DNA from 2 places in the Polycladomyces abyssicola genome. Region 1 is predicted to be linked to the other one. Evidence: predicted binding sites of a transcription regulator. Region 1 holds the regulator's gene; the other holds the start of a gene.
What was found. The regulator CtsR, encoded in region 1, represses protease genes until heat stress. The targets are predictions, from matches to a motif close to ATGGTCAATAAAGGTCAAACA.
Positions count from the first base shown of each region.

Region 1 (3,419 bases):
TAGGCGATGTTGGTCGGTTGTCCCTGTCCCCTGCCGATGAGGGATTCCACTTCGTTTTGGATTTTTTCCAATCCCAAACCCAGTCCGATCAGCGCCTTGGCAGCGATGCCTTCTCCTTCACGCACCAAACCGAGCAAAATATGTTCCGTACCGATATTGCTGTGACCCAAACGAACGGCTTCCTCCTGTGCCAATGCCAACACTTTTTGTGCGCGTTCCGTAAATCGGCCAAACATCATCGTTCATCCACCTCACTTTAGTTTTCGTCGTCGTGTTCGAATGCCAAACGCTCGCGGATCAACACCGCCCGGCGGATGTCCCGTTCGCCAGGGTCCAAACGCTGACCGGCATATTGCTGCAAAAATCCGGGTTGGGTCATTACCATCAATTCATTCAGCACCGTGGCCGAAACACCTTTGATCAACCCCAGGTCGATGCCCAACCGAACATCGGACAGCCGTTGCATTGCCTCCTTGGAATCCATCACCCTGGCATGGGCCAGAATGCCGTAGGACCGGTGCACCCGATCTTCCAGCTGAATCGGGGAAGATTCGAGTAACCGCCGGCGGGCCGATTGCTCCTGGTCGATGATCTGACCGACCACACTGACCAAATTATCGATGATCTCTTCTTCTTCCTGCCCCAATGTAACTTGGTTGGACACCTGGTACAGGTTACCCAGCGCTTCGCTCCCCTCACCATAGATCCCGCGAACGGCCAACCCGACTTGCGTAATCGCCGGGAACAGACGGTTCAACTGCTGGGTTATGGCCAACGCGGGCAGATGCAACATCACCGATGCCCGAATGGCCGTGCCCACATTGGTGGGACAGCTGGTCAAAAACCCGCATTGTTCGTCAAATGCGTAAGACAGATGACGTTCCAGCGTATCATCGATATGATCGGCCAACTTCCAGGCTTGCTTCAGCTGAAATCCCGGGAACAGGCACTGTATCCGCAGATGATCCTCTTCGTTGACCATGATGCTGACCGCTTCATTCCCGCTTAAAATCACTGCACCATGGCGGGACTCTTCCGCCAGATGAGGGCTGATCAAATGCTTTTCCACTAACACACGCTTCTGCAAGTCATTCAACGTGTCCATCCGGATTAATTCCGCGTCTCGAAAATACGGCTGTTCCTTCTCTTCCTGAAATGCTTCTTCTACTCGCCGTACCACTTCTTCTGACTGGGATGCGGTCGCCAGCATCGGGAAGGGAAGTCCGGCCAAATTTCGTGCGATGCGAACGCGGGAGCTGATCACGATGTCGGATTGGGGCCCTCCGCCTCGCATCCACTCGCTCATCGCGCTTTGGATAAAGCGTTGAAGCGACAACTTTCTCCCTCCCTTTCAGCCTTCCAGTTTCCTCTGCAGGGCGCGGATCCGGTCACGCAGTCGGGCAGCTTCCTCGAATGCTTCCCGGGCAACGCACTGCTTTAGCTGTTCCTTAAGCTGTTCGATTTCCCGCCGAATCTTCAACCGTCCCCCCGTTCGTTCCGGGACTTTACCACGGTGGTTAGTACTGCCGTGAACCCGACGAAACAGCGGAATCAGTCGCTCCCCGAATGCTTGGTAACAATCACTACATCCCAACCGTCCGATCTTGCTGAATTGCGTGTAGGTCAATCCACACGTGGGACAGCGGAGCGCACCGGACTGCACCGTCTGCTTCGCCTGCTCACCTTCCGTGTAAGGAGCATCGAAGTTGAGCAGTCCGGACAACAGTTGATGAATGGAAAACCCGTTTTCCATCATGGGGATCTGTTCCCCTTTTTCTTGGGCACAAACTTCGCAGAGATGAAATTCCGTTTTCTCGCCGTTGACGATTTTGGTGTAATGAAGTGTCGCCGGCCGTTTTCCGCACTCTTGACAAAGCATCGGCGTCACTCTCCTTTGTCCGCCAGTAAAATCGCAACCCACGCCCGCATCAAACCAGCCCGCACCTGGTCCCGAACGTTGACGGGTAATGTTAACACTTCGCGGGACACCGATTTGCGCATCAACTTGGCTTCCCGCTCCGTGATGATGCCGTCATCCCGCAGACGGTCGATCACGTCTTCGGCAGCCGCCTGATGGATCGACTGACCGATCTGCTTAAGCAACACATCGAAATAGGTACGTTTGGAAGCGTGTTTCACTTTGCGAATGCGGATAAAACCCCCACCGCCCCGTTTGCTCTCCACCACGTACCCTTTTTCCAAAGTAAAACGGGTACTGATCACATAGTTGATCTGCGACGGCACACATTGAAACAGGTGAGCCAGTTCGCTCCTTTTTATCTCAATCATCCCCGTCGGGCTTTCATTGAGAATTTTCTTCAGATGATGTTCGATGATGTCCGTGATACATCTCATCGGACAACCTCCTGCTGACTTTGACTAACTTTGACCTTCTGACTTTATTATAATTCATTCCCATTTGTTCGCCAAGAGGGATACAGCCGTCCTTCTCATTTTTTCTTGATCTCCAGCATTTCATACCGCCTCACTTACTGAATTACCCGGAGATAACCGCCATCACACCTTCCACTTGCCTCAATTTTTCAATCAAGTCGCTTTCCGGGAATTTTTCCGGCATCCGAATCGTAAACACAATATCGATCATCTCTTCATCAGGGTCCTCCTCTTCAATGGAGACTCTGCGGATGCTGGCACCGAACTGCGCCAAGATCGTCGCCAAATCCCCCAATGTACCCGGCCTGTCCTTCACTCGGATGCGCAACGTTTTTTGACGCCGGGAGACGAACAGGAGATGTTCCACCCGATTCAACAATTCCAAACTGATCAGCGCCAGTGCGGTAGTCAATATGGCAGGGTAATAAAAACCCGCACCCGCCGACAACCCGATGCCGGAAACCACCCACAACGAGGCGGCAGTGGTGAGTCCCGTCACCGAAAATCCGTGACGCAAAATCGTACCTGCTCCCAGAAACCCGATTCCGCTGACGACCTGAGCCGCCAACCGTGCCGGATCGGTCCTGACATTGGGCTCATATACAAACTCCGAAAAACCGTAGATGGACAACAGCATGATCAGCGCCGATCCCAAACTCACCAAAATATGTGTTCGAAAACCGGCGGGATGGTTGTTGTGTTCTCTCTCCCACCCGATTAAACCACCCAAAACCACCGCTAAAAATAACCGTAATGTGGCTTCCCCGATGGAAATCGACCATATATTCTCCATCTGTTTTCCCTCCTCATCCTCCCTGAATTCCGTCATCGTTTTCGGACGTTAACGAGCTTCTCCCATTTACCTTTGGTCAGACACGCTTTTTATCACGTTCAATAAAGATGGGAACGAATCGATTACCACATGCGCCCCATCCAGCTCACTTTCTCCGCTGAAATTGGGAAAACCGGCATATCGGCATCCAATGACCGTCAGACCATTGGCCAGACCGGCTTCCACGTCCGAA
Region 1 is NZ_AP024601.1:149,336-152,754, reverse strand. Features, by position in the region: gene clpC (ATP-dependent Clp protease ATP-binding subunit) at 1-239, opposite strand, end outside; gene KI215_RS00750 (protein-arginine kinase McsB) at 257-1,336, opposite strand; gene KI215_RS00745 (protein-arginine kinase activator protein McsA) at 1,352-1,879, opposite strand; gene KI215_RS00740 (CtsR family transcriptional regulator) at 1,885-2,355, opposite strand; gene KI215_RS00735 (MgtC/SapB family protein) at 2,498-3,187, opposite strand; gene KI215_RS00730 (HAD family hydrolase) at 3,254-3,419, opposite strand, start outside.

Region 2 (3,419 bases), 470 kb from region 1:
TCGCTCAACAACCACATCCGGAACCACGTACCGCGGTTCGCCGGCATGATAGGCCAATCCAGGCCGGGGATTGCATCGTTTGATGCGGTCCACCGCACGCTGAATTACGGCTATATCGCAGTCGAGAGCACGTGCGATTTTTTTCATCCGGCCTTCAGCCAAATCTCGCAAGTGAGACTCGACAATTTTCAATGCGATGGGATCTGGTTCCTCGTCCCGTTCCAGTTGGATACGCAGACACTCAGCCAACGAACGCGCTCCGACTCCGGCGGGATCGAGCGAATGAATCACCCGCAGGCAAGCCTCCACCTTGTCTTCATCGATATTAAAGCGCTTACAAACATAATCAGGAGATATATCCAGATACCCTTTTTCGTCCAAATTGCCGACCAGATAGGTACACACTTTCCGTTCCATCGGTGACAGAGCCAAATACCGCAACTGCGTTTCCAGTACCTCGGTCAGCGTTTGTTCCGGGGAGGCAATCCGAGCGATCGGGTCCGTTTCATTTCCCTTTGCTTCGCGATCCACACTTCCCGTCCGCGCTTTCAGATACTGTGCCCACGCACGCAGGTCCTGTACGTCCCAATTGTTTTTCTCCTCGGTGCCGCGTTCTTCTGTCTCGTCGATTTCCAATACCGGGTTTTCAATCAATTGTTCCTGGATATAATGTAATAGATCCGTCGCGGAGTATTGCAGAATCTCAATCGCTTGGCGCAACTCCGGCGTCATCGTCAATTTCATGCGTTGTTCCTGCACCAAACCGTAACCCATGGACAGCGCCATTCATTCTCACCTCCGCGTGTTACATCATATGCCAAATACCGATAACTTGATGTTAAATTCGACTCGTGTCTGGTCCATACACTGACACCGCTTACCCAGCTCTTGGATTCATCAGACACGTCCTATGGTGTGTCGGTCATTTTCTCCTTTTTATTGTAACATATCGTGAGGTAGTTGCGTTTTTTCAATAGAGATGGAGAAATAACCAAATTCACCGCTAAGGCTGGAAAATTGCGAAATCATCCGAGGGTCTTGTCAAATTCCACACCCTGCGATATAATGTATGCTGTCACTCGATGGATTCGCACATGCGCCTATAGCTCAGGGGATAGAGCGCTGGTCTCCGGAACCAGGTGCCCAGGTTCGAATCCTGGTAGGCGCGCCAAACCAAAGCAGCCGAATGCGGCTGCTTTTTCTTTTTATGTTCACGAACAGGATTGTTTGACCTTTATTGACCTTTGATGTTCTTTGGAGTATGATGGAAATGAGAAACATACCGATGAGGGAGGAAGCAACGGATGAACCTGATTCCGATTGTTGTTGAGCAAACCAACCGCGGTGAACGTTCCTACGATATCTACTCCCGGCTTTTGAAAGACCGGATCATCTTTCTGGGCAGTCCGATCAATGACGCAGTGGCCAACTTGGTTGTGGCCCAACTGTTGTTCCTGGATGCCGAAGATCCGGATAAGGACATCCATTTGTACATCAACTCGCCGGGCGGCTCTATCACTGCCGGTATGGCCATCTATGACACGATGCAGTATGTCAAAGCGGACATCCAAACGATCTGCATCGGGATGGCCGCTTCAATGGGGGCATTCCTTTTGGCGGCAGGCACCAAAGGCAAGCGGTATGCCTTGCCCAACAGCGAAGTGATGATTCACCAGCCGCTGGGCGGAGCCGAAGGGCAAGCGACCGATATCGAAATCCGCGCCAAACGCATTTTGAGAATGCGGGATCGAATCAACCAGATTCTTGCGGAACGTACCGGCCAACCCCTGGAAAAAATCGAACAGGACACGGACCGCGATTACTTCATGACGGCCGAGGAAGCAAAAGAATATGGACTGATCGACCACGTGATCACCAGTTTACCTTCCTCAAAATGACCGGCATCAATCCACAGGGCGCGTCCGGTTACGCGCCCAAAAAACCACTATCTCTTGTAGACCTCCTTCGGGAGGCTTTTCTTTTTTCTGTTTAGAACAAAATAACAGGGAACTATGTTGACTGGAGGTCCTTATGAAAAGCCAATGGGATCTACACGAACGGAGATTATTCTGGTTATGCATGGTCATCGCCCTGGTTATGCTGTTGTCCATGATCGGCCGCTTATTCCATTGACCCCATTTCTCAAAAGTATGCCTTCATCAATCTGTCCAACCATTCCGGTGTGCGGGCATCCTCCACCTGATCAAAAGCGGGTACAAACGGTTTCAGATCCAGCACCGGCGTTCCGTCAATCGCATCTAACCCGCGCACCCGGACGCGGTTGTCCCCCACTTCCAGGATGGAGACCGTGGTGATCCCGATCGGATTGGGCCGATGTTTGGCCCGCTGGGCAAAAATGCCCGTATCCGGCATGTCCGCTCTTCCCTGTGGACGGCGAATCAAGTCCCGTTCAGGATGAAAGTCGGCCTGGTGAAGCCAAAAGACCACCAATAGATGCGAAAATTCCTCCAACCCCTTCAATCCTCGGTCATATGGGGAGAACAGCTCGATGTCTGACTCCACGCATCCCCAATTTTCGTCCCTTGCTTCACTGATCGGGGAATGGACAATTCCGATTGGTCTCACAGTCCAACTCATCGTCCATCTCCTCCCTTTCCATCAGATGCCGACTGCAGCTTTTTCGCCTGCCACACATCCTTGAGCGCCCGATAAAACACATCCCCGCCTTCCAACGGCGCAAATTCGACCTTCATACGGTGAAAATCCCGATATTTCACTTCGATGCGTTGCCATTTGCCGTCGATGTCCGAATATTGCCCAAAAGTGATATCCCGGATCTCCGTGAGAGGCACGGCTGTGATCCGACCATGTTGATCATACACCAGGCGGTTGGAGGTGAGCAGGGCGATTTCCGAATCATCCATATCCAATGAGCGGTCATAATATGCGATCAACTCTTCCCCCTGTTGCAACAGGTGACGCTGCTGCAGGGTCTTCAGTGTGTGGGCATCCACCTCGTTGGCCAGCTTCACTCCCGGCTCCATCTCCAAAAACGAGGATGCGTCGCTGATCAATCCATTGACCGCAACCCCCAGGGCGATCAGGACGGCGACGGCTAAAGCGGCCACCCCGATCCACAGCGGCCAACGCGTTTTCTTGATGGCATGTTCCTGCATGACAGGGCCTTCCACCCTCATCCACCTCTCCCCAATATCAATTGGCAATCGCGAGATTATTCTCATTTTACTTTAGAATATGAGGAAAATCACTGCTTGGTTTCGCACGTTGAGCGATGCACCTGTCGGATACGTGAGACAGAAATCAGGCTGAAAGAACCCCGTTACGGATACTGCTTCGTGTTTTCCAATGGGGTATACACGTGAAATGAGATCATCGGTTCCTCTCCTGCGTTGCACATGGCATGAATCAATCCAGGACCAATCACAACATATTCCCCC
Region 2 is NZ_AP024601.1:2,877,562-2,880,980, forward strand. Features, by position in the region: gene rpoN (RNA polymerase factor sigma-54) at 1-786, opposite strand, end outside; tRNA gene KI215_RS14330 (tRNA-Arg) at 1,097-1,171, shown strand; gene clpP (ATP-dependent Clp endopeptidase proteolytic subunit ClpP) at 1,305-1,898, shown strand; gene tsaA (tRNA (N6-threonylcarbamoyladenosine(37)-N6)-methyltransferase TrmO) at 2,143-2,598, opposite strand; gene KI215_RS14345 (hypothetical protein) at 2,595-3,158, opposite strand; gene KI215_RS14350 (cysteine dioxygenase) at 3,302-3,419, opposite strand, start outside.
Region 2: a site for CtsR is predicted at 1,225-1,245, ahead of clpP (ATP-dependent Clp endopeptidase proteolytic subunit ClpP). Genes of this name have one in related genera too.